DNA from 4 places in the Streptomyces sp. AK02-01A genome. Region 2 is predicted to be linked to each of the others. Evidence: riboswitches for the same ligand, from Rfam matches in the RefSeq annotation. Region 2 holds a riboswitch; each other region holds the start of a gene.
What was found. A riboswitch is a leader RNA that binds a small molecule or an ion and turns the genes downstream of it on or off. The one in region 2 is predicted to bind cobalamin.

Region 1: it holds a riboswitch for cobalamin, as region 2 does, so the genes downstream of both, cobN (cobaltochelatase subunit CobN) here and PV679_RS15590 (ribonucleoside-diphosphate reductase subunit alpha) in region 2, are expected to answer to the same signal.
Region 3: it holds a riboswitch for cobalamin, as region 2 does, so the genes downstream of both, PV679_RS00495 (ABC transporter substrate-binding protein) here and PV679_RS15590 (ribonucleoside-diphosphate reductase subunit alpha) in region 2, are expected to answer to the same signal.
Region 4: it holds a riboswitch for cobalamin, as region 2 does, so the genes downstream of both, metE (5-methyltetrahydropteroyltriglutamate--homocysteine S-methyltransferase) here and PV679_RS15590 (ribonucleoside-diphosphate reductase subunit alpha) in region 2, are expected to answer to the same signal.

Annotation. Positions count from the first base shown of each region.
Region 1 covers NZ_JARBAE010000008.1:42,418-49,886, forward strand. The annotation lists gene PV679_RS10830 (cobalt-precorrin-5B (C(1))-methyltransferase) at 1-1,074, opposite strand, end outside; gene PV679_RS10835 (cobalt-precorrin-6A reductase) at 1,095-1,898, shown strand; gene PV679_RS10840 (precorrin-2 C(20)-methyltransferase) at 1,868-3,403, opposite strand; gene PV679_RS10845 (precorrin-8X methylmutase) at 3,400-4,026, opposite strand; gene cobG (precorrin-3B synthase) at 4,047-5,405, opposite strand; cobalamin riboswitch at 5,479-5,628, shown strand; gene cobN (cobaltochelatase subunit CobN) at 5,663-7,469, shown strand, end outside.
Region 2 covers NZ_JARBAE010000014.1:3,397-10,865, forward strand. The annotation lists gene PV679_RS15570 (reverse transcriptase domain-containing protein) at 1-437, shown strand, start outside; gene PV679_RS15575 (hypothetical protein) at 599-856, shown strand; gene PV679_RS15580 (hypothetical protein) at 956-1,231, opposite strand; gene PV679_RS15585 (ribonucleotide-diphosphate reductase subunit beta) at 1,395-2,426, opposite strand; gene PV679_RS15590 (ribonucleoside-diphosphate reductase subunit alpha) at 2,417-4,855, opposite strand; cobalamin riboswitch at 4,998-5,140, opposite strand; gene mctP (monocarboxylate uptake permease MctP) at 5,454-7,073, opposite strand; gene PV679_RS15605 (DUF3311 domain-containing protein) at 7,070-7,324, opposite strand.
Region 3 covers NZ_JARBAE010000001.1:116,319-123,787, reverse strand. The annotation lists gene PV679_RS00510 (putative leader peptide) at 65-181, opposite strand; gene PV679_RS00505 (ABC transporter ATP-binding protein) at 248-1,042, opposite strand; gene PV679_RS00500 (iron ABC transporter permease) at 1,039-2,079, opposite strand; gene PV679_RS00495 (ABC transporter substrate-binding protein) at 2,086-3,087, opposite strand; cobalamin riboswitch at 3,136-3,268, opposite strand; gene PV679_RS00490 (M67 family metallopeptidase) at 3,258-3,671, opposite strand; gene PV679_RS00485 (amino acid permease) at 3,797-5,278, opposite strand; gene PV679_RS00480 (DUF2017 domain-containing protein) at 5,604-6,182, opposite strand; gene clpS (ATP-dependent Clp protease adapter ClpS) at 6,182-6,487, opposite strand; gene PV679_RS00470 (nicotinate phosphoribosyltransferase) at 6,802-7,469, shown strand, end outside.
Region 4 covers NZ_JARBAE010000027.1:94,671-102,139, reverse strand. The annotation lists gene metE (5-methyltetrahydropteroyltriglutamate--homocysteine S-methyltransferase) at 1-2,193, opposite strand, end outside; cobalamin riboswitch at 2,340-2,579, opposite strand; gene PV679_RS23650 (enoyl-CoA hydratase/isomerase family protein) at 2,697-3,752, shown strand; gene PV679_RS23645 (TVP38/TMEM64 family protein) at 3,760-4,464, opposite strand; gene PV679_RS23640 (hypothetical protein) at 4,530-4,739, shown strand; gene tuf (elongation factor Tu) at 4,829-6,007, shown strand; gene PV679_RS23630 (patatin-like phospholipase family protein) at 6,116-6,958, shown strand; gene PV679_RS23625 (fused MFS/spermidine synthase) at 7,004-7,469, shown strand, end outside.

The DNA of each region.
Region 1 (7,469 bases), on a different contig from region 2:
ACAGATCACGTCCACCTCCACCGGCGCACCGCGCAGTACCGCCAGCGCCTCGTCCCGGGCCCGCGTCGCCACCGCGTCTCCCAGCGCCACTCCCCGGGACTCGCACAGCCGCAGCGCCTCCAGGCCGGTGTTGGCCGCCGCCACTCGCGCCGCCAGTGACGCGTCCGCGCCCGCTCCCGTGGCCAGTTCCGCCAGGAACGCCTTGTCCACCTGCGAGCGCGCCGAGTGGAGGTCGAGGTGGCCCGCCGCCAGTTTGGAGAGTTTCGCGAAGCCGCCGCAGATCGTCAGGCGGGCCACCGGGTGGCGGCGGATGTACTTCAGGACCGCGCCCGCGAAGTCGCCCATGTCCAACAGGGCGTCCTCCGGCAGGTCATAGGTGGCGACGACCGTCTTCTCCGACGTCGAGCCGGTGCAGCCCGCCACATGCGTACGTCCTGCGGCGCGGGCCACGTCCACGCCGCGTCTGATCGAGTCGATCCAGGCCGAGCAGGAATACGGGACGACTATGCCCGTCGTGCCGAGTATGGAGAGGCCGCCGAGGATGCCCAGCCTCGGGTTCCAGGTGGAGCGGGCGATCTCCGCGCCGTTGTCGACCGAGACGGTGATCTCCACATCGCCCGTACCGCCGTGGCGGGCCGCGACGCGCGCCACATGGGAGCGCATGAGCTGCCGGGGCACCGGGTTGATCGCCGGTTCGCCGACCTCCAGCGGAAGGCCGGGCCTGGTGACCGTACCCACGCCCGGACCCGCCCGGAAGACAATGCCCGAGCCCGGCGGCAGCAGCCGTACCGTCGCGCGGACCAGGGCGCCATGAGTGACGTCCGGGTCGTCACCGGCGTCCTTGACCACGGCCGCCATGGCCCGGTCCTGGGACAGCTCCTCGCGGGACAGCGCGAACGCGGGCGTCTGGCCCTTCGGCAGCTCGATGGTGACCGGATCGGGAAACTCTCCCGTCAGCAGCGCCGTGTACGCGGCCGTCGTCGCCGCCGTCGCGCACGCACCTGTCGTCCAGCCGTGCCGCAGACCCGTGTGCTTGAGTTGGGCACCGCGTCCGCCCGTGACGCCCTCAGCCATGGAGAGATCCCGAAGACCCGATGGACATATCGCTGACAGACAGATCTCCGGTGGCCCGGCCGCCGCATGTGCTGGTCCTCGGCGGGACCACCGAAGCCCGGCTGCTCGCCGGGACGCTCCACGGCCGGCTCCGCGTCACCAGCTCACTCGCCGGACGCGTCGCACGGCCCGTGCTGCCGCCCGGAGAGGTGCGGATCGGCGGATTCGGCGGCGCGGAAGGACTGGAGCGCTGGCTGCGCGAGCATCGCGTGGACGCGCTCATCGACGCCACCCATCCCTTCGCCGGAACGATCAGTTTCAACGCGGCGCGTGCCGCCTCCGCCGCCCATGTTCCTCTGCTGGCCCTGCGCCGCCCTTCCTGGGTCCCGGTCGCCGGCGACGACTGGCACAGGACCGGTTCGCTGGCGGCGGCGGCCGAGGCGCTCCCGGGTCTTGGGCGGCGGGTCTTTCTCACCACCGGGCGCATGGGCCTGGCCGCGTTCGCGCGGCCGGATCTCGACGACCACTGGTTTCTCGTACGGTCCGTCGACGCTCCCGATCCGGAGCCGCCCCTGCCCGCCAGGCTGGAAACCCTGCTGGACCGCGGCCCCTTCACTCTCGAAGGAGAACGCGAGCTGCTGCGCCGCCATCGCGTCGACGTCCTGGTGACCAAGGACAGCGGCGGCGCGGCCACCGCGCCCAAGCTCGCCGCCGCCCGCGAGGCCGGCCTGCCGGTGGTCGTCGTCAGCAGGCCGCCCGTCCCGGACGGTGTGCCTGTCGTGACGACTCCGGACGAGGCGGCGCGCTGGCTGGCTCAGCTCTCCGGTGGAGAGCTTTCCGGATAGCGGCGCGGTGTCCAGACGATCTGTTCGCCGTCGCCCCGCCGGACGGTCACCGTCTGCGAGGAGCCGACGATCAGAATCGTCCGCATGTCGACCTGCGCCGGATCGAGGTCGGCGAGACGCACGATCCGTACGCTCTCCGCCGGCCCGCCCACATCGCGGCCGAGGACGACGGGAGTGTCCGGAGCGCGGTGCTCCAGAAGCAGTTCGCGCGCCTTGCCGACCTGCCAGGTACGGCTGCGCGAACCGGGATTGTAGAGCGCCAGCACCAGATCGGCGGCGGCCGCCGCGTGCAGCCGTTCGGCGATGACCTCCCACGGCTTGAGCCGGTCGGACAGCGAGAGCACGGCGTAGTCGTGGCCGAGCGGAGCGCCGGCCCGGGCCGCGGCGGCGTTGGCGGCGGTCACGCCCGGCAGCACCCGTACCGGGACATCCTCGTACGGCGGCCGGGACGCCACCTCCAGTACGGCCGTGGCCATCGCGAAGACGCCCGGGTCGCCGCCCGAGACCACGGCCACCCGCCGGCCCCGCCGCGCCAGATCGAGCGCGAACTCGGCGCGCTCCGACTCCACCTTGTTGTCGGAGCCGTGCCTGATCTGGCCGGGACGGACCGGCACGCGGTCCAGATAGGTGGTGTAGCCGACGAGGACCTCGGCCGCGGCCAGTGCGCCGCGCGTCTCGGGTGTGAGCCACAGCGGTCCCGCCGGGCCGGTGCCGACGACCACGACCTCGCCGCGTTCGGCCGGCGCGGGCACGGCGTCGATCCGGCTCGGCAGGACGGCGACCGAGAAGTACGGCACGGACTCCGGGTCGGTCTCGGCCAGCGGGCCGGTGCGTTCGCCGCTCATCGTGGCGCGTTCGACATACCGGGCGTCCGCCAGCCGGCCGGCCCGTTCGACGGCCCGCCGCACGGTCGGGAAGGTGCGGCCGAGCTTCATGACGACGGCCGAGTCCGCCGAGGCCAGGCGGGCCGTCAGCTCCTCCTCGGGCAGCGTGCCCGGCAGGATCGTCAGCACCTCCTCGCCCTCGACGAGCGGTGTGCCGAGCCGCGCGGCGGCGGCGCTCACCGAGGTGACACCGGGGATGACCTCGGTCGGATAGCGGTCGGCGAGCCGCTTGTGCATATGCATGTACGAGCCGTAGAAGAGCGGATCGCCCTCGGCGATCACGGCGACCGTGCGTCCGGCGTCCAGATGCGCGGCGAGCCGGTCGGCCGACTCGGCGTAGAAGTCCTCCATCGCGCCCCGGTATCCGCCCGGATGGCCGGTGGTCCCGGTGGTGACCGGATAGACCAGCGCCTCCTCGATATGGTCCGGGCGCAGATGTCCGGCGGCGATCGAACGGGCTATGGACCGGCCGTGCCGGGCGCTGTGATACGCGATCACATCGGCCTCGGCGATGACCTGCACGGCGCGTACGGTCATCAGTGACGGGTCGCCCGGGCCGAGGCCGACTCCGTACAGCCGCCCGGTGGAAGGCCCGGAGGCCGCGGAGGTGTTCGCGTTCACTCTTCCTCGCTCGCTATCGCGTTGATGGCCGCGGCGGCGATGGCGCTTCCGCCGCGCCGTCCGCGTACGACCAGGTGCTCAAGCCCGGAGGGGTGGCCGGCCAGCGCGTCCTTGGACTCGGCGGCGCCGACGAAACCGACCGGCACACCGATGACGGCCGCCGGCCGCGGTGCGCCGTCCTCGATCATCTCCAGCAGCCGGAAGAGCGCGGTCGGAGCGTTGCCGACGGCCACCACCGCGCCCGCCATCCGGTCCCGCCACAGATCGAGCGCGGCGGCGCTGCGTGTGGTCTTCGCCGCGGCGGCGAGCGCCGGCACCGAAGGGTCGGACAGGGTGCAGATGACCTCGTTGCCCGCGGGCAGCCGCTTGCGCGTGACACCGCTGGCGACCATGGCGACATCGCACAGGATCGGCGCGCCCGCGCGCAGCGCCTCGCGGGCGCGCGCCACCACACCGGGAGTGAAGGCGAGGTCGCGCACCAGGTCCACCATCCCGCAGGCGTGGATCATCCGCACCGCGACCTGCGAGACATCGGCGGGCAGCCCGGCGAGGTCCGCCTCGGCGCGGATCGTGGCGAAGGACTGGCGGTATATCGCCGCGCCGTCCTTCTCGTAGTCGAACACTGTGGACACTGTGGTCTCGCTCATCTCGTCACTGGGGTTGTGCGTGCCGTCGCCACCGCTTCGGCGAGCTCCGGTCCCGTCGCCGCTGTCCTCGGCGGCGGCGCCGCCGGGAGGTTTCCTGTTACGGAGACTACGGAGATGGTGTAGCCGCCTTCGCCGGTCGCGACCACGTCCACCCGGTCGCCCTCCGGACGGCCGCAGCGGCGCGCGCAGCCGGACCAGTACACGGGCAGCCCGCCGGGCGCGGCCGTCATGGCTCCGGCCGCGTCGGTCCGTACGTCCGAGAGTGCCTTGGCGCAGCCCGGCCGGCCGGTGCAGGCGCCGACGCCGTACCAGGACGAGTCCGGGTCGGTGATCAGCCCGGCCGTACGGAGACCGGCCAGCAGGCCCCGGGCCGCGGCCGGTTCGAGCCCCGGCACGATCACTCCGCGCCATGGCGTCACCCGCAGCTCGTCGCCGCCGGCCGTCAGCGTCCGCCAGCGCGCCACGCTCAGCCGTCCCAGCGGTGCGTACACGGAGACGGCCACGGTCCCGTCGGGGGAGTGGACCAGCCCGGCGGGCGGCGCCGCCGCTGACGGCGGCGGCATCGCCGCGAGAGGCTCCGCCGCGATCCCGGCCCCGGTCAGTCGCGCGGCCACCGCCGCGTCCAGCCCCTGGCCGGCGGGCAGTTCTCTTACGCGCCAGGCGCCCGAGCCGCTGGCCTCCGCGACCGTGAGGAAGGTCTCCGCCGCCAGCAGGGCCGCGCGCGACGCGTCGGCGGCGGTCACGCGCAGAGCGGCCGGTGCGTGCGGCCCGGAGTCCCTCGCGGCCGACCGGTTCGTCCCGGTATACAACGCGGCCGTTCCGTCCCGCCGTGCGAGCAACGTCACATCCGCGCCGAGCGCCGCCATATCGCCGCGGCCGTCGTCCAGCGCGAACAGAAAGCGTCCCGAGAGGGCCGTCGCGGTCTCGCTCGCGCACAGCAGCGTGTCCAACTCCCGTGTCCACAACTGGACGTCCGCGCCGGGAAGTCCGTCCAGTCCGGCCAGCGGCGAGGCGACGATGTTCCGTACGCGTTCATGGCGTTCCGAAGGGAGCAGACCGGCCTCGCGGAGCAGCTCCGCCAGCTCCGCGCCGCAGCTCTCGCCCAGCCCGCGTAGCTGCACATTGCCCCGTGACGTGATGTCCAGACGCCCGTCGCCCAGCCGCTCCGCCGCCGAGGCCAGCACGCTCGCCTGATGGCGCGTCAGAAGTCCGCCGGGCAGCCGCAGTCGGGCCAGCCGCCCGTCGTCGGCCGTGTGCAGCCGAAGCGCGCCCGGGCAGGCGTCACCGCGCTCCCGCACGGGAGCTTCGTCCCGGTTCACGGGTGTTGGCGAGGTGGGCGGCATGGCGGCGAGCATACCCACGTACCCGCGCGCCCTCCCCTGCCGTTCCGGCCATCGTGCGGGCGCCCTCCCGCCCGTGACCTGCACCACCTACTATGCAGACGGCGGGTCGCCAGACCCGTCACCGCCAGCGACGGCGTCAGGGGAGGAAGCCCGGTGAGAATCCGGCGCGGTCCCGCCACTGTGAGCCCGGCAGCAGCCGGGTGAGTCAGGAACTCCCGCCGTCCACACCACCGCCCGGGGCGCGGACCCCGAGGAAGGCGTGACGCCGCATGATCCTGCTCCTGTCGACGTCCGACACCGACCTGCTCAGCGCCCGTGCGGCGGAGGGCCCGGTCCCGTACCGGTACGCCAACCCGGCCCGGCTCGCGCTCGACGAGCTGCCCGCGCTGCTGGACGGCGCCGATCTTGTCGTCGTACGGCTCCTCGGCGGGCTGCGCGCCTGGCAGGACGGGATCGATCTGCTGCTCGCCGGAGACCGCCCTGTCGTGGTCCTCACCGGTGAACAGGCCCCGGACGCCCAGCTCATGGAAGCCTCCACGGTGCCCATCGGCATCGCCGCCGAGGCGCACGCCTATCTCGCCCACGGCGGTCCGGCCAATCTGGAACAGCTCGCCCGGTTCCTCTCCGACACCGTCCTGCTGACCGGTCACGGCTTCGAGCCGCCGGCGCCCGCGCCGTCCTGGGGCCGGGTCCACCGCCGGGTGGAGACCCTGGACGCCCTCGGCAGCCGGCCGGTCATCGCCGTGCTCTACTACCGCGCCCACCATCTGAGCGGCAACACCGCCTTCATCGACACCCTGAGCGAGGCCATCGAGGAGGCGGGCGGCCGTGCCGTGCCGATCTTCGTCGCCTCGCTGCGCGCTCCCGAGCCCGATCTGCTCGACGCGCTGAGCGGTGCCGACGCCATCGTCACCACCGTGCTCGCCGCCGGTGGCACCCGGCCCGCCGAGGCGTCCGCCGGCGGCGACGACGAGTCCTGGGACGCCGGCGCGCTGGCCGCGCTCGACGTGCCGATCCTCCAGGCCCTCTGCCTCACCAGCAGCCGCGCCGCCTGGGAGGAGAGCGACGAAGGGCTGTCACCGCTGGACTCCGCGTCGCAGGTCGCCGTGCCGGAGTTCGACGGCCGCCTGATCACCGTGCCGTTCTCCTTCAAGGAGATCGACGAGGACGGCCTGCCCGCGTATGTCGCCGACGCCGAGCGCTCGGCGCGCGTCGCCGGGATCGCCGTACGGCACGGGCGCCTGCGCCACATTCTGAATCAGGACAAGCGTCTCGCCCTGGTGCTCTCCGCCTATCCGACCAAGCACTCCCGGATCGGCAACGCCGTCGGTCTCGACACTCCCGCGAGCGCCGTCGCGCTCCTGCGCGAACTGCGCGGCGCGGACTACGACTTCGGCGACGAAGAGGTGCCGGGCCTGGAGTCCGGCGACGGCGACGAGCTGATCTACGCCCTCATCGAGGCCGGCGGCCACGACCAGGACTGGCTCACCGAGGAGCAGCTCGCGCGCAACCCGGTCCGGATCCCGGCCGCCGACTACCGGCGGTGGTACGGACAGCTCCCGGCCGACCTGCGGGAATCCGTCGAGCACCACTGGGGTCCGCCGCCCGGTGAGATGTTCGTGGACCGGAGCCGGAATCCGGAGGGCGACATCGTGCTCGCCGCGCTGCGGCGCGGCAATCTGCTGATCCTGATCCAGCCGCCGCGCGGCTTCGGCGAGAATCCCATCGCGATCTACCACGATCCCGATCTGCCGCCCTCGCACCACTATCTGGCCGCCTACCGCTGGATCCAGGCGTCCCAGGAGGACGGCGGCTTCGGCGCCGACGCCATGATCCACCTCGGCAAGCACGGCAACCTGGAGTGGCTGCCCGGCAAGAACGCCGGTCTCTCCGCCTCCTGCGGACCCGACGCGGCCCTCGGTGATCTGCCGCTGATCTATCCGTTCCTGGTCAACGATCCGGGCGAGGGCACGCAGGCCAAGCGCCGCGTCCATGCCACGCTGGTCGACCACCTGGTGCCGCCGATGGCGCGCGCCGAGTCGTACGGCGACATCGCGCGGCTGGAGCAGCTCCTCG
Region 2 (7,469 bases):
CCATGCTCAAGACCCTGGCCGCCCGGCACCGGTCACGGGTGACCACGATGGCAAACCGTTACAAAACAACCATCAGGACACCCCAAGGACCACGCAGGTGCTTCGAGGCCAGGATCGAACGCGAGGGCAGGAAGACACTGACTGCACGGTTCGGTGGCATTCCCCTCACCCGGAAACGGACGGCCGTCCTCAACGACCTCCCGTCCACCTTGTTCACCCCGCGCAGCCGCCCGCGCGGCAGCCAACTCATCGACCGGCTCCAACGCGGACGGTGTGAACTCTGCGAGAGTCGAACTGAAGTGCAAGTACACCAAGTTCGCTCTCTTGCAGAGCTGAGAAGCGCAGGAGAACAGCCCGCATGGGTGCGACTGATGCTCAAGAAGCGACGGAGAACCCTCGTGGTCTGCCCGCCTTGTCACGGAAGCATCCATACATAACCCGGGTGAACAGCACGCAGTAGTCACTGGAGAGCCCGCTGCACCGAAAGGTGCACGGCGGGTTCGGGCCGGGGGCCACTGGAAAAGGACCGCACAGCGGAAACCTCGCCAGTGGCCTACCGGTACTCATCCATGGCCGTACGCCCGGACGGGACTTCGAGGTGCGGCTGGCCCTCACCTCCGCCACCGTCCGTATCGAGGTCATCGACACCCGGCCCGACCGGCTCCCGCCCGCTCCCGGTGACACCTCTCCGCCGCCGCCCGACTCGCCGGGCGGCCGGGGACTGCTGCTTGTCGCCGCCTACGCCGACCGCTGGGGCTGGACCGTCCGTGACGCGTTCACCAAGACCGTCTGGGCGGAGGTCGACCACGGCGCGGCCCGGCACGTCCCGGAAGTCCCGCATTTCCGCGAGACATGAGGTGAGGCCGCGGGCCAAATCTCCCCGGCCCGCGGCCTCACCTCATGTCCTGCGGCAGATCGCCGGCCGTGGTCCACGAACGAGGATCACGCCGACGTCCTACGCGTGCGGCGGCAGCGGTTCCGCCGACGGGGCCCCATGTCCATGGAGATAGAGCCTCATGGCGCACTGGTCCACGGCCTCGACGAATACCCGCTGACCCCAGTAAGTGCTGAGGCGGTGCGCGACATCGATCAGTCGGCGGCGCTCCTCCGGCGTGTACGCGGGGAACCGCGCCCAGCCCCGGTCGGCGATTTTGTTGCCGAGTTCGCTGAACAGCACAGCGCGCATGCGCTGCTCCTCCTCCTCGGTCAGCGGAGTGAGACCGCCTTCCACGGGCTGCAACCGGACGTTGTACAGGTCTCGGATCACTGTTCGCTCGCAGATCGCTCGGGTTCGGTCCGGAGAGACTACCGGCACGTGTGTGCCAACGGCCCTTCCCTTTCCCGGTTCGGTTCGCCCTGTCGCGAGGCATCTCCAGGGCCGGTCCGCTCTAAAACTAGAAGTCGTCGTCGAAGCCGACCGTGCCCTCGACCGCGACCTGATACGCCGACGGACGCCGCTCGAAGAAGTTCGTCAGCTCCTGGACGCCCTGGAGCTCCATGAAGGAGAACGGATTCTCCGAGCCGTACACCGGAGCGAAGCCCAGGCGCTGGAGGCGCTGGTCGGCGACGCACTGGAGGTACTCGCGCATCGAGTCGGTGTTCATGCCGGGCAGACCGTCGCCGCACAGATCGCGGCCGAACTGCAGCTCCGCCTCGACGGCCTCCTTCAGCATGTCCGTGACCTGCTGCTGAAGGGCGTCGTCGAACAGCTCCGGCTCCTCCTTGCGTACGGTGTCGACGACCTCGAAGGCGAAGTTCATATGCATCGTCTCGTCGCGGAAGACCCAGTTGGTGCCGGTGGCCAGGCCGTGCAGCAGGCCGCGCGAGCGGAACCAGTAGACGTACGCGAAGGCGCCGTAGAAGAAGAGTCCCTCGATACAGGCCGCGAAGCAGATCAGATTCAGCAGGAAGCGCCGCCGGTCCGCCTGTGACTCCAGCCGGTCGATCTGCTCGACCGAGTCCATCCAGCGGAAGCAGAACTGCGCCTTCTCGCGGATCGACGGGATGTTCTCCACCGCGTCGAAGGCCGCCGCGCGGTCCTCGGGATCGGGCAGATAGGTGTCCAGCAGCGTCAGATAGAACTGGACGTGTACGGCCTCCTCGAAGAGCTGGCGGGACAGATAGAGCCGCGCCTCGGGAGAGTTGATGTGCTTGTAGAGCGTCAGTACCAGGTTGTTCGCCACGATCGAGTCGCCGGTCGCGAAGAACGCGACCAGTCGGCCGATCATGTGCTGCTCACCAGGAGAGAGCTTGGCGAGGTCGGCGACGTCCGAGTGGAGATCGACCTCCTCCACCGTCCAGGTGTTCTTGATCGCGTCGCGGTAGCGCTCGTAGAAGTCCGGATAACGCATTGGCCGCAGCGTCAGCTCGAATCCCGGGTCGAGCAGGTTCTTGGTGTTCTTGTCGTCGGAACTCATCACTGACATGCCTCGCAGGACTCGGGGTTTTCCAGGGAGCAGGCGATGGCGTCGGCGTCGGGCGCCATCGGGCCGGGCTGCTGAGCGGGGACGGCCGCCGGCGCCGGGCCGGAGGAGGCGGCCGTGACCGCCGCGCCGCCGCCCGCCGCGCGCGCGATCCGGGTCGCCGGGCGCGAACGCAGGTAGTACGTCGTCTTGAGGCCCTTCTTCCAGGCGTACGCGTACATCGAGCTGAGCTTTCCGATGGTCGGCGTCTCCAGGAACAGATTCAGCGACTGGCTCTGGTCGAGGAACGGCGTACGCGCCGCCGCCATGTCGATCAGTCCGCGCTGCGGGATCTCCCACGCCGTCCGGTACAGCTCACGGACCTCCGCCGGGACCCAGGTGAAACCGGCCACCGAGCCATTGGACTCGCGCAGCGCCTCGCGCGTCTGCGCGTCCCAGACACCGAGCCGCTTCAGCTCCGTCACCAGATAGGAGTTGACCTGGAGGAACTCGCCGGAGAGCGTCTCGCGCTTGAAGAGGTTGGAGACCTGCGGCTCGATGCACTCGTAGACGCCCGCGATCGAGGCGATGGTCGCCGTCGGCGCGATGGCCAGCAGCAGGGAGTTGCGCATCCCGGTGGTCGCGACCCGGGCGCGCAGCGCCGCCCAGCGCTCCGGCCAGTTCAGCTCCACGTCGTAGTGGTCCGGGTGCAGTACGCCGCGTGCGGCGCGCGTCCGGGACCAGGCGGGCAGCGGACCGTCGCGTTCGGCGAGGTCGCAGGAGGCCTCGTACGCGGCGAGCATGATCCGCTCGGCGATCCGGGTGGAGAGAGCGGCGGCCTCGGCGGAGTCGAAGGGCAGCCGCTTCTTGAAGAAGACGTCCTGGAGGCCCATCACACCGAGGCCCACCGGGCGCCACTTGGCGTTGGAGCGGCCGGCCTGCTCGGTCGGATAGAAGTTGATGTCCACGACCCGGTCGAGGAAGGTCACGGCGGTACGGACGGTCTCGTCCAGCCGCGTCCAGTCGAGCTCGCCCGAGGAGAGCACGAACGCGCCGAGATTGACCGAGCCGAGATTACAGACGGCCGTCTCGCCGTCGTCCGTGACCTCCAGGATCTCCGTGCAGAGATTGGAGGAGTGCACGACCGAGCCGGGCTCGGCGGTCTGGTTGGCCGTACGGTTCGACGCGTCCTTGAAGGTCATCCAGCCGTTGCCGGTCTGAGCGAGGGTGCGCATCATCCGGCCGTACAGCTCGCGGGCCGGAAGCGTCTTCCGGGCCAGGCCGTCCGCCTCGGCCTTCCGGTACGCCGCGTCGAAGTCGTCGCCCCACAGGTCGACCAGCTCGGGCACATCGACGGGCGAGAACAGCGACCAGTCGCCGTCCGCCTCGACCCGCCGCATGAACTCGTCCGGGATCCAGTGCGCGAGATTCAGATTGTGCGTACGCCTGGCCTCCTCACCGGTGTTGTCGCGCAGCTCCAGGAACTCCTCCAGGTCCGCGTGCCAGGTCTCCAGATAGACACAGGCCGCGCCTTTGCGCCGGCCGCCCTGATTGACGGCGGCGACCGAGGAGTCGAGGGTCCGCAGGAACGGGACGATGCCGTTGGAGTGGCCGTTGGTGCCGCGGATCAGCGAACCGCGCGAGCGGACACGGGAGTACGGGATGCCGATGCCGCCGGCGTGCTTCGAGAGCCGGGCCACCTGGTGGTACCGGTCGTAGATCGAGTCCAGCTCGTCCAGCGGAGAGTCCAGCAGGTAGCAGGAGGACATCTGCGGATGACGCGTGCCGGAGTTGAAGAGCGTCGGCGACGACGGCAGGTAGTCCAGCCGGCTCATCAGGCCGTAGAGCGCGGCGACCTCGTCCAGCGCGTGGGCGGCCGCGGCGGAACCGGGCGCGGCCTCCTCGGCGAGGCCGGAGGCGACCCGGAGCATGAAGTGCTGCGGTGTCTCGATCACCTGACGGGTGATCGGGTGGCGGAGCAGATAGCGGCTGTAGAGCGTCCGCAGGCCGAAGTAGCCGAAACGGTCGTCGGCTGCCGGGTCGATCAGCCCGTCGAGGCGGGCCGCGTTCAGCGTCACGAAACCGGCGGTCCGGTCGGCGATCAGGCCCTCGCGATGGCCGACGGCGACGGACGCGGAGAACGACACGGCGCCCTGGCCCGCCGCCTCGTCGGCGATGGCGCGGGCCAGCAGCCGGGCGGCGAGGCGGGAGTAGGCGGGGTCCTCGGAGATCAGTCCCGCCGCGGCCTCGGTGGCGAGGCCGCGCAGCTCCGCCTCGTCCGACCGGGCGTTGCGGCCCCGCAGCGCGGCGGCGGCGACTCTGCCGGGGTCGGTGTCGGGCAGATCGGCGGTCAGCTCCGTCAGGGTCCGCAGCAGTGCGGTGCCCGGTCCGTCGGCCGCCCGCGCGGTGATCTCGTAGGTGCCTGAGGCCGGATCGGCTGGCGCGATGGTCACGTGGTGCTCTCCCTCGCTCGGCTCTGGGCCGTCGGCGGGAAAGCGGAGGCGCGCACCACCGTACGACCCGCTCGGGGCAGCACCGTGTGCGGCGTCCACCGGCCCAGCCTCGGGGCCCGGACGTCTCGGCGTCCGGTTCGGTCGAGCCGGACGCACCGTCGGCAGGTGGTCGGACTCGCGGGTATGACAAAGCACACCACAGCACACCGTTGCGGGACAGTTCCGGATTCGCACCGGATTCCCCTGTGTCGACAGCGAGCACGAGCATACATGTGGGGCCTTGCTCGGAAAGCACCCCCCACATCTTGTGTCCCGGCGCTCTTACCGTCGGGTGTCGGTCGGCTCCGCTATCGTCGTCGGCACGAGGGGCTGACCCGCATCCGTCCGCGCGTACCGTTCCGTTCGGCAAGCAGGTCACGCTTCCCGAGCCGGTGGGGATCACGCTGGAGACCGAGCAGCTCAAGGAGTGGGTGCGCTGAACGGCGGACGGGCCGCCGGAGGTGTTCCGGCGGCCCGTCCGGCCCGAAGGCCCCAAGTATCGGACAGAGCTGTAGTCGGACAGAGCTGTCTCGGACAGCGCTGTGTCGGCAGGGTCCGGTCAGTGCACCGGATCCGGGTCGGCCGCCGTGGCGGGCGGCAGTTCGACCTGCACGCCGCGGTCTCCGGCGTCGGCCGTGTAGTCGGAGGGACTGGTCTCGTCGATGCCTTCCGGCGCCTTGAACGCCCGCAGGACGAATGTCAGCACGACCGTGGTCACCACATTGAGCACAAACGCCGTGAGGCCGATGTAGCCGATCTCTCCGAGCCCGGGGATCTCCTTGGAAGACCCGCCGAAGTGCGCCTGGGTGGGGCTGGCGACGCCATAGGCCGCGGCCGTGCCGTACACCATGCCGACCGCCCAGCCGGCGAGCAGCGCCCAGCGGTGGAACCAGCGGGTGAACAGCCCGCCGACCAGCGCGGGCATCGTCTGGAGGATCCAGATCCCGCCCAGGAGCTGGAAGTTGATCGCGACGGTCTTGTCCATGCTCAGCACGAAGACCAGCGCGCCGACCTTCACCAGCAGCGAGACCAGCTTCGACACCTTGGTCTCCTGCGCCGGTGTCGCGTCCGGCTTGATGAAGTCCCGGTAGATATTGCGGGTGAAGAGATTCGCCGCCGCGATCGACATGATGGCGGCCGGCACCAGCGCGCCGATGCCGATCGCCGCGAAGGCCACGCCCGCGAACCAGTCCGGGAACATCGTCTCGAAGAGCTGAGGGATGGCGAGCTGGCCGTTGTCCACCTTGATCCCGGCGGCGATCGCCATGAATCCGAGCAGGGCCAGCAGGCCCAGCATCAGTGAGTACAGCGGCAGGATCGTGGTGTTGCGCCGGATCACCTCACGGCTGCGGCTGGAGAGCGTGGCCGTGATGGAGTGCGGATACATGAACAGCGCGAGGGCCGAGCCGAGCGCGAGCGTGGCGTATGTCCACTGTCCGGCCGCGGGAGGCACCACGCCGCCTGCCTTGGCCGCCGTGTACTTGTCGCCGGCCGCCTGGAAGATGTCGTCGAAACCGCCGAGCTTGATCGGGATGTAGATGATGGCCACCGCGATCACGATGTAGATCAGGGTGTCCTTCACGAACGCGATCAGGGCCGGCGCCCGCAGTCCCGAGGAGTAGGTGTACGCGGCGAGCACACCGAAGGCGATCAGCAGCGGCAGGTCCTTGATGAACCAGTTGGTGTCCTCTCCGCCGCCGACACCCATCACGTCCAGCACCGCCTGGATCCCGACGAGCTGAAGCGCGATGTACGGCATCGTGGCGAGGATTCCGGTGACGGCGACCGCCAGCGAGAGACCCTTCGAGCCGAACCGGCCGCGTACGAAGTCCGATGTGGTCACATACCCGTGCTTGTGCGACACCGACCAGAGACGCGGCAGGAAGGTGAAGATCAGCGGGTAGACGAGAATGGTGTACGGCACGGCGAAGAAGCCGGACGCGCCCGCCGCGTAGATCGCGGCGGGAACGGCGACGAAGGTGTACGCCGTATAGAGGTCGCCGCCGAGCAGGAACCAGGTGACCCAGGTGCCGAACGACCGTCCGCCCAGGCCCCATTCGTCCAGGCTGTGTTCGTTCTCGGCCTTGCGCCAGCGCGCGGCCAGGAAGCCCATGGCGGTGACGGCCACGAAGAAGAAGATGAAGACGGCGAGTGCCACGCCGTTCACGCCGCCGTTCATCGCGACGCACCTCCCTTGCGCGAGCGCTGGTCGCGCTGCCAGAGCTGATAGGCGATCAGGGTCAGAGTGGTCGAGATCAGCACCCAGGCCATCTGGTACCAGTAGAAGAACGGGATACCGATGAATGTCGGCTCGACCTTCGCGTACGAACTCACCCAGAGCATGGCCACGAACGGCGCGAGAAGACAGAGGCCGATGACCACTCGCATGGGTGTGACGGTGGGCGGTTTCTCTTCCGGAACTTCTGACATACGGCGGCTCCGTCCCCTCACTGATCGCCTGTTGTAATGCGCAGGTAATCTAGGGGTGGCATTCGCCCACCGTCACCCCCCGTCCGTATATCGGTACGGCAACGGTATGCGGCGGCCATATAAGAGGCCCAGCTCAGGAACCGGG
Region 3 (7,469 bases), on a different contig from region 2:
CGCGGCTCGGGCCCCCGCGCGAGGGGGTGGTGCGAATGCGGAAGGCCCCGCTCGGGACCGGCGTTCAGCCGGCGGCGCTGTCGGGACAGATGGCACTGGCGAGACGGCACAGGTCGACGTGCAGCCGCGCGACGAGCAGCGGGCCGCTCGGCGTCTTGTCGCTCACGTCGTGGAAAACCATGCGGTCATCGTATCGATTCCCGGTCCGCGGCCCCGCATGTGATCTCGCACGGCGGACGGCTGGTGTTCAGCAGGCGGACGGCGGCAGATAGACGATCGTGGTGGCGCCGGTCACCGGATGCGTGCTGACCTCGGCCTTCACTCCGTAGACGGTCTGGAGCAGCTCGGCGGTGAGGACCTCGCGCGGTGTGCCGGAGGCGACGATCCGGCCGGCCTGGAGGACATAGATCCGGTCGCAGTAGTAGGCGGCGAGATTCAGATCGTGCAGGGCCAGCAGATTGGTCGTTCCCGATCCTCTGACGAGGCTGAGTACGTCGAGCTGGTAGCGGATGTCGAGGTGGTTGGTCGGCTCGTCGAGGACGAGCAGGGACGGCCGCTGGACGAGTGCGCGGGCGACCAGCGCGCGCTGGCGTTCGCCGCCGGACAGCGACGGGAAGGCGCGTCCGGCGAGCGCGGCGATGCCGACGCGTTCGAGGGCCGCCGCGGCGAGGGCCTCGTCGGCGGCCGTGTCGGGCTCCCAGAAGCGTTTGTGCGGAGAGCGGCCCATCGCGACGACTTCCCGGACGGTCAGCTCGAAGTCCGTCCGGCCGTCCTGCGGGACGGTGGCGACGCGTCGCGCTCTCGCCTTGGGAGTCATGGTGTGCAGGTCGTCGCCGTCGAGCAGGGCACGGCCACGCGTGGGACGCAGTGTCCCGTACACACAGCGGAGCAGCGTGGTCTTGCCGCTGCCGTTGGGACCGACGAGGCCGACGGTCTCGCCGGGAGCGGCGGTCAGGTCGGCGCCGTCGACGAGACGGCGTCCGCCCGTCCCGTACGACAGGCCCTCGATCCGGAGCCTGGCCGCGGTGACCGGGCCGTTCATACGGGCGCTCCTTCCGGACGGCGGCGCATCAGCCACAGGAAGAACGGTCCGCCGGTGAGAGCGGTGAGCACGCCGACGGGGATGTCCTGCGGAGCGGCGACGGTACGGGCCGCGAGATCGGCGATCACCAGCACGACGGCTCCGCCCAGCGCCGCCACCGGCAGCAGGACGCGATGAGTCGCGCCGACGGCCATCCGCGCGGCGTGCGGCACAAGCAGTCCGATGAAGCCGACGGCGCCGCTGGTGGCCACCATCACGCCGGTGACCAGGGAGGCGAGTACGAAGACGGCGGCCCGGAAGCGCCCGGTGTCCAGTCCGAGGACGGTCGCGCCCTCCTCGCCCACCAGCAGCAGATCGAGCGGTCTGGCCAGTGCCATCAGCAGGCCGATCCCGGCGGTGAGGACGACGGCGGGCAGGATCAGCGTGGACCAGCGGGCGCTGCCGAGGCCGCCCAGCGTCCAGTAGAGCGCCTCCTGGAAGTGTTCCGGCCGCGCGGAGACGACCAGCACGAGCGTGGTGAGCGCCGAGAGGATGTACGAGACGGCGACTCCGGCGAGGACGAGCCGGCCACCGGTCATCGTGGAGCCGCGCCGGGCCAGCGCGTACACCAGCGCCAGCGCGACCAGCGAGCCGGCGAAGGCGGCGGCGGGCATGGCGACGGTGGTGGTCACTCCGCCGCCGATGCCAAGGACGAGGACCAGCACGGCGCCGGTGGAGGCTCCGGAGGAGATGCCGAGGAGAAACGGGTCGGCGAGCCGGTTGCGCACGAGCGCCTGGAGGACGGTGCCCACGACGGCCAGCCCGGCGCCGACGATCGCGCCGAGCAGCACCCTCGGCAGCCGTACGTCGAGCACGATGGTGCGGAACGGTCCCGGCTCCGCGCCGCCGGTGAGAGCGGTGATCACCTGACCGGGCGGGATCCGTACGGAGCCGAGGGCCAGGCCCGCCACGACGGCGGCCACGAGGGCCACGGCGAGGCAGGTCAGCAGCAGGGTGTAGCGGAGCCGCCCGTGGCCGGGCGGTGTCTCGCGGCTCACGGCGGCTTACTTCGCCGTCTCCGGGTGGAGCTGGGCGGCGAGCCGTCCGATGGCGTCCGGAGCGCGTACGCCGAGGACGACGTCGGAGAGCGGCATGACCGCGAACCGCTGGTTCCTGATCGCCGGTACGTCCTTGAGGACGGGATCGTCCAGCAGCCGCTTCTTCTTCTGCGCGACGGTGGTGGAGCCGTAGTCGTAGATGACGATGACCTCGGGCTTGCGGGCGACGACCTGCTCCCAGGTGGCGTCGCCGAAGGACTTGTCGAGGCCGGCGAAGACATTGCGGCCGCCGGCCCGTTCGATCAGTTCGTTGCCGATGCCCTTGCCGCCCGCGGTGAAGGCGGTCTTGTCACCGCTGTCGTAGACGAAGACGGAGAGCGGCTCGACGCCCTTCAGCCGTGTCCCGGTGGCGGCGACGGTGGTACGGGCCCGCGCGATCCACTTCTCGGCGCGGCCGGAGACGCCGAAGGTGCGTCCGGCCTCCTCGACCTCGCGGTAGACGTCGTCCATGGATGTCCGGCCCGGGACGCAGTTCTCCAGATTGAGCCGGGTGTTGATGCCGGAGGCCCTGAGGTCGTCGCGGCCACGGCCGTCCTTGGCGTCGAAGGCGCTGGCGTAGCCGCCGTAGACGAAGTCCGGGTTGGCGGCGAGCAGCTTCTCCTTGGAGGGATACTCCTTGGCGAGGACAGGGACGCCGCGGTACGCCTTCTCGTAGGCGGGCAGGATCCTGTCGTCCAGATAGGCGGTTCCGGCCAGCGACTTCTGGAGCCCGAGCGCCAGCATGATCTCCGTGACGTGCTGGTTCATGGTGACCACGCGCTTCGGCGGCGCCTGATAGGTGGTTTTCACGCCGCAGTTGGTGACGGTGTACGGAAAGCCGGGAGCGGCCTCGGCGGCTGCGGGCTTCCCGCCGTCCGCGTCCGTGGAGGCGCCGCACGCGGTGAGCGTGAGCGGCAGCAGTACGGCGGATATGAGGGCGGGCGCGAGCGCACGGCGGCGCCGGGACATGGCTGACACGACTGGGCCTCCTCCGGGGGATTTCCGCGTCCCCTGGCTGGTGGGAGAAGGGCGGCAGGTCAGTTCCTGGCTGCCAAGCTGGGCTTGGTCACAGTGGCGGGACCGCGCCGGTTTCGCACCGGCTTCCTGGGTCCTGCCGCCTCGGTTCGGCGCCCAGTGTGTCAGACGATCTCGACGTCCTCCTCGGTGACCTCGCCCTCAACGATCCGGTACGAGCGGAACTGGAAGGGGCCGGCCTCGTCGGTGTCGGCCGTGGAGACCAGCACGTAGTGGGCGCCCGGCTCGTTGGCGTAGCTGATGTCCGTACGGGACGGATAGGCCTCGGTCGCGGTGTGCGAGTGGTAGATGATCACCGGCTCTTCGTCGCGGTCGTCCATGTCCCGGTAGAGCTTCAGCAGGTCCGCCGAGTCGAACTCGTAGAAGGTGGGCGAGCGCGCGGCGTTCAGCATGGGGATGAAGCGCTCCGGCCGGCCGGTCCCGGCCGGTCCCGCGACCACGCCGCAGGCCTCGTCGGGATGGTCGGCTCGCGCGTGCGCGACGATCTGGTCGTGCAGGGCCTGGGTGATGGTGAGCATGGTGGAAATATAAACGGGCCGGACCGGCGGCCGACCGTACGGTGAGCGGGCCGGATGCCGACGGCGGTGCCTCGGACGGTGCGACGGCCCCCGGGAAGTGATCCGAGGGCCGTCGGAGCGCGCGGTCAGTCCCTGGCGGAGGCGTACTCCGGCGTGCCGCGCTCGGTGATCCGCGGATCGCGCCGCTTCAGGTACTGCCAGCCGGCCGCCAGGCCCAGCGCCCAGACCGCCGCCACATACAGACAGACCCGCGCGTCCTTGTCGTAGGCGATCAGACAGGTGACCAGGGCCAGGAAGGCCACCGCGACCCAGCTGAACACCGCGCCGCCCGGCGCGGGAAAGGACGAGGCCGGCAGCCGGCCCGCGTCCACGCCGCGGCGGTAGCGGATATGGCTGACCAGAATCATCATCCAGGTCCAGATACCGGCCGCGGTGGCCACCGAGGTGACATAGCCGAACGCCTTCTCCGGGACGACGTAGTTGAGGACCACGCCGATGCCCATCAGCGCGACGGAGACGGTGATGCCGAGCGCCGGTGTCTTCCGGGAGTTGAGCTTGCCGAAGGCCCTGGGCGCCTCGCTGTTGGCGGCGAGGTCGCGCAGCATCCGGCCGGTGGAGTACATCCCGGAGTTGCAGGAGGAGAGCGCGGCGGTCAGTACGACGAAGTTGACGATGCCCGCGGCGAGCGGAATGCCCATCTTCTCGAAGGCGTGCACGAACGGGCTGTTGCCGGCCGAGAACTCGGTCCACCTGACGACCGCGAGGATGACGGACAGCGCGCCGACATAGAAGACGATGATGCGCCAGGGCAGCGTGTTGATGGCCTTGGGCAGGGTCTTCTCCGGATTCTCGGACTCGCCCGCGGTGACGCCGACCAGTTCGACGGCGAGATAGGCGAACATGACGCCCTGGAGGGTCATCAGGCTGGAGCCGATGCCGTTCGGGAAGACGCCGCCGTGCGACCAGAGGTTGGCGGGCGCGGCGGTGTCACCGGCGTCGGAGAAGCCGAGAGTGAGCACTCCGAGACCGATCACGATCATGCCGATGATCGCGGTGACCTTGATCATCGAGAACCAGAACTCGACCTCGCCGAAGATCTTCACCGAGATCAGGTTGACGCCGAAGAGCACCACCAGGAAGACCAGCGCGCTGACCCACTGCGGGATCGGCGGAAACCAGAAGTGGATGTAGATCGCGGCGGCGGTCAGCTCCGCCATGCCGGTGACGACCCACATCAGCCAGTACGTCCAGCCCGTGGCGTAGCCGAAGAACGGGCCGAGGAACTCCCGGGCGTACTCCGCGAAGGAGCCCGAGACCGGCCGGTAGAGGAGCAGTTCGCCGAGCGCCCGCATGATGAAGAAGATCACGACGCCGGCGAGGGCGTACATGAGGATGATGCTGGGGCCGGCCTTGGCGATGTTCGCTCCGGCGCCCATGAACAGGCCGACGCCGATCGCGCCGCCAATGGCGATCATCTGGACCTGACGGCTGCCGAGCCCGCGCTCGTAGCCCTCTCCGGCCGCGCCGTCCGCGGCCGTCCCCTGTCCGGTCGAGGCACGTTCGGCGCCCTTGTCGCCGTACTCCTTGTCGACCTGCGCGGAGGTCATGGTGGTACGCCCTTTCTCCATGCCGGTCCGCGCCGTGCTCGGCGGTAGGACCAGTTCCCGGTTCCCCCCGGATATGGATGAAGTGCTACCGGCGGTGGCCGGCCTCAGCTCCCCCGGGGACAGGGGTGGAGTCCCCGGGGGATCGTGAAGATCTATCACGGCGGCAGGGCCCGGCCCCGGGCCGCGCTGTGGCGCAGCCCACAGGAAGAAGCGAACAAATTTCCCCGGGAACCGCAAACGCCGCCGCGCCGGTGACGGGATCGTTACGCCGAATTGAGGCTCGTTTGAGCGTACCGAGGAGGCCGCGCGGGCCGCCGCCAGGGCGTCACGGCATCAGCGTCTCGACCAGCGTCTCCTGCAACGCGCCGAGCCAGAGGTACGCCATCACCATCGGCTTGCGCGGGTCGGAGTCCGGCAGCCGGTACAGCTCGCCGCCCTCGTCCTCGTCCGTCACCTCAAGGCGCGTGCCGATGGTCAGCCGCAGATCGTTGAGGGCGCCGAGCCAGTGCAGACAGTCGTCGGGGCTCAGCTTGAGCACGGCGCCGCCCTCGCCGGCCGAGGCGAGCGCGTCCAGTGTGCGGACGACCGCCAGACCGTCCGCCCGCTTGCGGCCGCGCAGGTCGTTCTCCGTGAACCGCCTGAACTCCGAGGAGAATTCGCGTAGTTCGTCGTCCTCGTCGCCGTACGCGTCGGGAAAGAGCCGGGCCAGCGCGGGGTCGGCCGGCGGTTCTGTGGGGCCTTCGGCGAAGAGCGCGGCGAGCGGGTCCTCGCCCTGCGCGGGCTCGTCACCCGGCCCGATCAGCTCCAGGAGCTGGACGGCCAGCGAGCGCAGGATCGAGATCTCGACCTCGTCGAGCGCGACGGCCGCTCCGCCGCCCGGGATCGCCTCGAAGTTCCCGGCCATCAGCCGCGGTCCTGCGAGAGGGTCGCCCACAGTCCGAATCCGTGCATCGCCTGCACGTCGCGCTCCATCTCCTCGCGGCTGCCGCTGGAGACGACGGCGCGGCCCTTGTGGTGAACGTCGAGCATCAGTTTGTGTGCCTTGTCCTTCGAGTAGCCGAAATAGGTCTGAAAGACGTACGCCACATAACTCATGAGATTGACCGGGTCGTTGTGGACGATCGTCACCCAGGGCACATCGGGTTCGGGGACGGCGAAAGTCTCCTCGGCCGACTCGGGGCGTTCGATCTCAGTCGGAGCAACACTCACGGTTCGGGACGACCTTCTTCTCTGCCGGGGCGTACCGGTCTGCCGGGGGGGTCTGCCGAGGCCCCGGGGCTCCAAGGCTCCGGGCTTCAGGGCCTCACGAGGTCCATGCTGCCACCCGGAAGGGCCTGTCGCACAAACGGCCACTTAGAAATCGTCAATGTGACGAGATTGGAGGTAGCATCCCTCGTATGAACACTCCGGACCCTGCGCTGCCCGACGACGACGGGCGCGAAACGCCTCCGCGGCAGGATGGTGTCGGGCGACGGGTGGGCGTGCCGTCCACCGCGCTCTTCACCGACCAGTACGAGCTGACCATGCTCCAGGCGGCCCTGCGGGCCGGCACGGCCGAGCGCCGCTCCGTCTTCGAGGTCTTCACCCGGCGGCTGCCGGAGGGACGCCGTTACGGCGTGGTGGCGGGCACCGGCCGCGTCCTGGACGCCGTGGAGAACTTCCGCTTCGACGCCGACGTGCTGACCTTTCTCCGGGAGCGCGAGATCGTCGACGAGGCGACACTCGCCTGGCTGGCCTCCTACCGCTTCAGCGGGGACATCTGGGGCTATCCGGAGGGCGAGGTGTACTTCCCCGGCTCGCCGATCCTGCGCGTCGAGGGCTCCTTCGCGGAGTGCGTGCTGCTGGAGACCGTGATCCTGTCGATCCTCAACCATGACTCGGCCATCGCCGCCGCGGCCTCCCGGATGGCGGCGGCGGCGGGCGGACGCGGACTGATCGAGATGGGAGCGCGCCGTACGCACGAGCTGTCGGCGGTCGCCGCGGCCCGCGCCGCGTACATCGGCGGCTTCGACACCACCTCGGACCTGGCGGCCGGGTTCCGCTACGGCATTCCGACGGTGGGGACGAGCGCGCACGCCTTCACTCTGGTGCACGACAGAGAGCGCGACGCCTTCCAGGCGCAGGTCGACTCGCTCGGCCGCGGGACGACGCTGCTGGTCGACACGTACGACGTGGCCGAGGCCGTGCGGAC
Region 4 (7,469 bases), on a different contig from region 2:
GGGAATCGCCTTCAGGCCGGTGCGGAGCAGGTCGGCCGCCTCCTGGGTGCTCGGCACGCGCGGCGAGTGGATGTCGTACACGCCGGGTCCGGCCGCGCGGGGATAGCCGTGACCGGCGAGTTCGTGGGCGACCTGCATATGGGAGCGCGCGGCTTCCAGGCTGATGACGTCGGCGTCGAGGTCGTCGATGGCCTGGACGATGTCGCCGAACTCGGCGTAGCACATATGGGTGTGGATCTGCGTGTCCGGCCCGGCCCCGCCGGTGGTGAGCCGGAACGCCTCGGTGGCCCACGCCAGATAGGCGGGTCCGTCCGCCGCACGCAGCGGGAGGGTCTCGCGCAGCGCCGGTTCGTCGACCTGGATGACGGCCGTCCCTGCGGCTTCCAGGTCCGCGACCTCGTCCCGCAGGGCCAGCGCCACCTGCCGCGCGGTCTCGCCGAGCGGCTGGTCGTCGCGGACGAAGGACCAGGCCAGCATGGTGACCGGGCCCGTCAGCATGCCCTTGACCGGGCGGTCGGTCAGCGACTGGGCGTAGGAGGTCGTCGCGACGGTCATCGGGGCCGGACGCGAGATGTCACCGGCCAGGATGGGCGGTCGGACATAACGGGTGCCGTACGACTGCACCCAGCCGTGGCTGGTCGCCACATATCCGGTGAGCCGCTCGGCGAAGTACTGCACCATGTCGTTGCGTTCGGGCTCGCCGTGTACCAGGACATCGATCCCGGCCTTCTCCTGGAAGGAGATGACCTCACGGATCTCGGCCTCGATCCGCCGGTCGTAGCCGGCCGCGTCCAGCCGGCCGGCCCGCAGTTCGGCGCGTGCCGTGCGCAACTCCGTGGTCTGCGGAAACGAGCCGATCGTGGTCGTCGGCAGCAGTGGCAGACCGAGCCGCTGACGCTGCGCGGCGGCGCGCTCGGTGTACGGCAGGCCGCGGCGGGCGTCCGCTTCGGTCACGGACGCGGAGCGGGCCCGTACCGCCGGGTCGCGAGTGATCGCCGAGGCCGAGCGGGACGCCAGATCGGCGCGGTTCGCGGAGAGCCGGGCCGCGACGGTGTCGGTGCCGCCGGTGAGAGCGCGGGCGAGCGTGACGACCTCCTCGGTCTTCTGCCGGGCGAAGGCCAGCCACCGGATCAGCCCGGGATCCAGATCCCGTTCGACCGTGGTGTCCAGCGGCACATGCAGCAGAGAGCAGGAAGTCGACACATCGACCCGGCCGGCCAGACCGAGCAGCGTGGCGAGAGTGCTCAGCGAGGCCGCGAAATCGTTGATCCAGACATTGCGGCCGTCCACCACTCCGGCGACGAGCCGCTTGCCGGGAATACCGCCGGCCGCGGCGAGATCGCCGAGATTGGCGGCGGCGGGACCGGTGAAGTCCAGCGCGAGACCTTCGACGGGTGCCTTCGCCAGTACGGGCAGGGCCTCGCCGAGGCGGTCGAAGTAGGCGGCGACCAGCAGTTGAGGCCGGTCGGTGAGCGCGCCGAGATCGCGGTAGGCGCGGGCGACGGCGTTCAGCTCGGCGGGCGTACGGTCCTGGACCAGAGCGGGCTCGTCGAGCTGGACCCACTCCGCGCCGGCCGCCCGCAGATCGGCCAGCACCTCGGCGTAGACCGGCAGGAGCCGGTCCAGCAGTGTCAGCGGCTCGAAGTCCGCGGCCACTCCGGGCGCGGGCTTGGCGAGCAGCAGATAGGTGACGGGCCCGACCAGCACGGGCCGGCCGGTGTGGCCGAGCGCGACGGCCTCGCGCAGCTCGGAGAGCTGCTTGGCGGGGTTGGCGGCGAAGACCGTGTCAGGACCCAACTCGGGCACCAGATAGTGGTAGTTGGTGTCGAACCACTTGGTCATCTCCAGCGGCGCGACGTCCTGTGCGCCGCGCGCCATGGTGAAGTAGCCGTCGAGCGCGTCCGCCTCGACGGCGGCCCGGTGCCTGGCGGGGATCGCGCCGACCATCACACTGGTGTCGAGCACATGGTCGTAGTACGAGAAGTCACCGGTGGGCACTTCGTCGAGGCCGGACTCGGCGAGCTCGCGCCAGTTGTCACGGCGCAGACGGGCGGCGGTCTCCCGCAGGGCGTCGGCGGTGACCCGGCCCTTCCAGTAGCCCTCGATGGCCTTCTTCAGTTCCCGGTCGGGGCCTTGGCGCGGGTAGCCATGGACGGTGGACCGGGTGGCCGCGGCTGCGGACTTGGGTGTCACGTAACTCTCCTTCGCGAGTCGTGCGGGAAACATCCCGGGACGGCCCGTGGGAAGCGAAGGAACGGAAGCCGGAGCGAGGCACCTCGCGTGTGTGCCCGCGCTCAACCGCCGACCCGCCCACGAGGTCACCGAGATTCCGGGTGCGGTGGTCGCATCCGGGCAGTGGCAGGTCTTCGGACTCGCGGGCGCGCCTCGTGCCGTATCCGTACGGACACGTACGTGTACGAAGCTCCTACTGGCCGTCGCTTCCCGGACTGGTGTGTCCAGTGCTTATGACGGCGGTCGTTCCCACTCACCGCTGCGGGGCAGTCCCGGATTCGCACCGGGTTCCCTCTTACGACGCGTCTGCCTGGCGGGCAGGGCGAACCGACTGCGCCTCCAGCTTAGGGCCTTTCTTTCGGATCTTGCAGGGCTTGTCTCCCAGTGCGCCGATACTGGGCAGGGACGGCGCCGGAAGGGCCGGGCCGCCGACGTGCCGGACCAGGGAAGGAACGAGCGAGAGCATGGCTCACGAGGAACCCGTACTGCTCGGCCGGGCGGGCCGCACGGCCCGGATCACGCTGAACCGCCCGCGCGCGCTCAACGCCCTCACTCATGCCATGGTGCTCACGATCGACAAGGCCCTGGCGGAGTGGGAGCACGACGAGAGCGTGGCGGCCGTGGTCATCTCGGGCGCCGGAGAGCGCGGGCTGTGCGCCGGCGGTGACATCCGCGCCATCCACGAGGACGCGCGCACCGGCGGCGGTGCCTCCGCCGCCTTCTGGCGTGCCGAGTACCGGCTCAACGCCCGTATCGCCCGCTACCCGAAGCCGTATGTCGCGCTGATGGACGGCATCGTGATGGGCGGCGGGGTCGGTGTCTCGGCGCACGGCACCATACGGATCGTCACCGAACGGTCCGCCGTCGCCATGCCCGAGACCGGTATCGGTCTGGTGCCCGATGTGGGAGGCACCTATCTGCTGTCCCGTGCGCCCGGTGAACTGGGCACGCATCTCGCCCTGACCGGACGGGCGGTGGGCGCGGCGGACGCGCTGCTGTGCGGCCTCGCTGACCACTTCGTCCCTTCGGACCGGCTGCCCGAGCTGAGCGCCGCGCTCGCGGAAACGGACGCGGGTGAGATCGCGCACCGCTACGCGGCGGCCCCGCCGGAGGCTCAACTCGCCACGGACCGCGCGTGGATCGACATCTGTTACGCGGCCGATTCGATGGAGGAGATCGTCGGCCGGCTGCTCGACCACGGCGGTCCGGCCGCGAAGGAGGCCGCCGCGACGATCCTGACCCGGTCACCCACCGCGCTCAAGGCCACTCTCGCCGCGCTGCGTCTGGCCCGCCGGACAAGCACTCTGGAGCAGGTGCTCGACCTGGAGTACCGCGCCTCGTGCGCCGCGCTCACCACGGCCGATCTGGTGGAGGGCATCCGCGCCCAGGTCATCGACAAGGACCGTACGCCTCGCTGGTCGCCGGAGGAGCTGGCGCTGGTCACGGACGCGGAGGTGGCGCGGTTCTCCGCCCGTCCGCCCGGCGGAGACCTCGGACTCGGCGGCGCTGACAGAGCCTGACGGTTTCTCAGCGGCCGTTGAGGCGATGGCGCTTGCGCCAGGCGACCACGGCCGCGCCCAGTCCCGTGACCACGATGAAGCCCATCGCGAGCAGAAATGTCGGCGACGTCGGAGAGGTCGCCCGGCTGCCCGCGACCACATAGGCCGCGGTGTTGGGGACCGAGCCGATCGCCGTCGCCAGCAGAAAGGGCACCCATCCCATGTGCGAGACGGCGGCGCAGTAGTTGGCCGCCGCGAACGGCACTCCGGGGAAGAGCCGTACCGCCAGTATCGACCGGAATCCGTGCCTGCTGAGCTGGATGTCGGCGGACTTCAGCCAGCGGCCGCGCAGCAGCGGTCGCAGCGCCTCCTGTCCGAGGAAGCGGCCGAGTCCGAAGGAGATCCCGGCCGCCAGCACCGTCCCCGCCAGCGCGGCGGGCAGTCCGAGCCGGGATCCGAAGAGCGCGCCCGCGGCGAGATTGAGCAGCGGCCGGGGTACGAACGCGACGGCGCACAGCCCGTACGCCACGGCGAACAGCACCACCGCCGCACCACCGCTGACCTGCGGCGGCCAGCCGTCCGCCAGCAGTCTCTGCGGCTCGTACAGCAGCACCGCCGTGCCCGCCGCCGCCAGCAGGGCCACGAGCAGGGCCAACCGCGACCAGGGTGACAGCAGCGCCCTGGAGCAACGGACGGCACGGGCCGGGGACGGCGGGGGGACGGTGTCGAGCACGTGGCGAGACTAACCGACAAGCGTGTGTGATTGCCGTTCAGGCAAGGGCCAGGACCGCACGCGGAGTGCTGAAAACCATTCGACGCGACGGCGGGCCGTGGGCGATGATCGGCGACATGTCCCGGTACGCCTTCCTCGCAGCGCCGTCCGCAGTCGCGGACGCGCCGAAGGCTGCCGCGCTCCTCGCGCCGTACGCGACGGCGGTACTCGCAGCGGTAGCGGCCGCGGCGGTAGCGGCCGCGGCGGCGGCGCCCTTCGGCGGCGCCCGAAGCTGACCCTTCCCGGATCGTCCGGCGGACCCCACAGGGGGAGGGTCGGCAAGGCCCAGGGGTCCCTCTCACGCTTCGAGTTCCTGGAAGGAACCATGCCCAAGACGGCATACGTGCGCACCAAGCCGCACGTGAACATCGGCACCATGGGCCATGTCGACCACGGCAAGACCACCCTGACCGCCGCCATCACCAAGGTCCTCAGCGACCGGGGCACCGGCACCTTCGTGCCGTTCGACCGGATCGACCGGGCGCCGGAGGAGGCCGCGCGCGGAATCACCATCAACATCGCGCATGTCGAGTACGAGACCGGCACCCGGCACTACGCGCATGTGGACATGCCCGGTCACGCCGACTACATCAAGAACATGGTGACCGGCGCCGCCCAGCTCGACGGGGCCATCCTCGTCGTCTCGGCGCTCGACGGGATCATGCCGCAGACCGCCGAACACGTTCTGCTCGCCCGTCAGGTCGGCGTCAACCACATCGTTGTCGCGCTCAACAAGGCCGACGCGGGCGACGACGAGCTGACCGACCTGGTCGAGCTGGAGGTCCGCGAGCTCCTCAGCCGGCACGGCTACGGCGGAGACGCGGCGCCGGTCGTCCGGGTGTCGGGCCTGCGCGCGCTGGAGGGCGACCCGCGCTGGACCGCGTCCGTGGAGGCACTGCTCGACGCCGTCGACACCTATGTGCCGATGCCGGTCAGATACACGGACGCGCCGTTCCTGCTTCCGGTGGAGAACGTCCTCACCATCACCGGGCGCGGCACGGTCGTCACGGGCGCGGTCGAGCGCGGCACGGTGCGCGTGGGTGACCGGGTGGAGGTACTGGGCGCCGACTCGGGTCCGGTGACCAGCACGGTCACCGGTCTGGAGACCTTCGGCAAGCCGATGGAGTCCGCGCAGGCCGGTGACAATGTCGCGCTGCTGCTGCGCGGCATGGCGCGCGACGCGGTCCGCCGCGGCCATGTGGTCGCGGCGCCCGGCACCGTCGTGCCCAGCAGGCGCTTCACCGCACGGGTGTATGTCCTGTCCGCGAGCGAGGGCGGCCGGACCACTCCTGTCAGCAGCGGCTACCGGCCGCAGTTCTACATCCGTACGGCCGATGTCGTCGGCGACATCGACCTGGGCGAGGCGGCCGTCGCACGTCCCGGTGACACGGTCACCATGACCGTCGAGCTGGGCCGGGACGTACCGCTGGAGCCGGGGCTCGGCTTCGCGATCCGTGAGGGCGGCCGCACGGTCGGCGCCGGTACGGTGACCTCGCTGCTCTGACCGGCCCGCGCCCGTCTCCCGTACCGACCCACGGGAGACGGGCGCGCTGCCGTGCGCGACACTTCTCCTGCGCCGGACGGCGGGTCCGGCGGGGGAGAGGCGGACACCATGACGCGTACGGCACTGGTCCTCGGCGGCGGCGGGGTCACCGGAGTCGCCTGGACGATCGGCGTCCTGCACGGGCTCAGCGCCGCCGGCACGGATCTGACCAGCGCCGATCTGATCGTCGGCACCTCGGCGGGCTCGGTGGTCGGCGCTCAGATCGCCGCCGGTACCCATGACCTCGGTGAGCTGTACGAGCGCCAGCTCGCGGCGCCGGGCGACACGGCCGCGGCACGCCTCGGGGCGGCCGTGCTCTTCCGCTACGCGCGGGCCATGCTCACCTCCCGCACACCCGAGGAGTACGCGCGAAAGCTCGGCAAGTACGCCCTGGCCGCCGCCACCGTCCCGGAGGCGGACCGCAAGGCGGTGCTCGCCGCCAGCATCCTGACCGACACCTGGCCGGCCCGGCCGCTCAGCGTCACCGCCGTGGACGCGCTCACCGGTGAGCTGAGGTCCTTCGACAAGGACAGCGGTGTACCGGTGGTGGACGCGGTGTCCGCGAGCTGCGCCGTGCCCGGTGTCTGGCCGCCGGTCACCATCGAGGACCGCAGGTGGATCGACGGCGGGACGCACTCACCCGCCAATGCCCAGCTCGCCGCGGGCTACGAGCGGGTCGTCGTGATCGCGCCCGTCGGGTCGGGCAACGGTGTGATCGCCGCTCCGGGCACCCAGGCCGCCGCGCTCACCGCGGCGGGCGCCCGGGTCGAGGTCATCACGCCCGCCGCCGCGGCGAAGAAGGCGATCGGCCGCAATGTCCTCGACCCGGCCCGCCGGGCCGGCGCCGCCCGCGCGGGGCTGGCCCAGGCCGGGACGCACACGGCGGCCGTCGCCGCGCTCTGGGCGGACTGACCGGGCGCGGCCCGCGCGGGCCGGAGCACGGCGCACAATAGGACGGTGAACGAGCCGATCCCCGTCATCCGCGCCGTGGACCGCGGCACCGCGAAACTGCTGCCCGACGTCGACCGGGAGCGGGCCTGGCTGCTGACGGTGGACGGCGCGGCGCAGTCGTACGTCGATCTGGACGAGCCGACCCATCTTGAGTTCGAGTACGTACAACGCCTCGCCCATGTCGTCGACTGCGCCGCGGCCGAGGGCCTGCCGCTCTCCGTGCTCCATCTCGGCGGCGGCGCGTTCACGCTGCCTCGCTATGTCGCCGCGACGAGGCCCGGCTCCGCGCAGCAGGTGGTGGAGGCCGACACGGGGCTGCTGGCGCTGGTCGCGGAGCGGCTGCCGATACCGGCCGGCACGGGCATCACCGTGCACGGCACGGACGCCCGCCGCTGGCTCGAAGCGGCCCCGGACCGCTCGGCGGACGTACTGATCGCCGATGTCTTCGGCGGCTCCAGAGTCCCCGCCCACA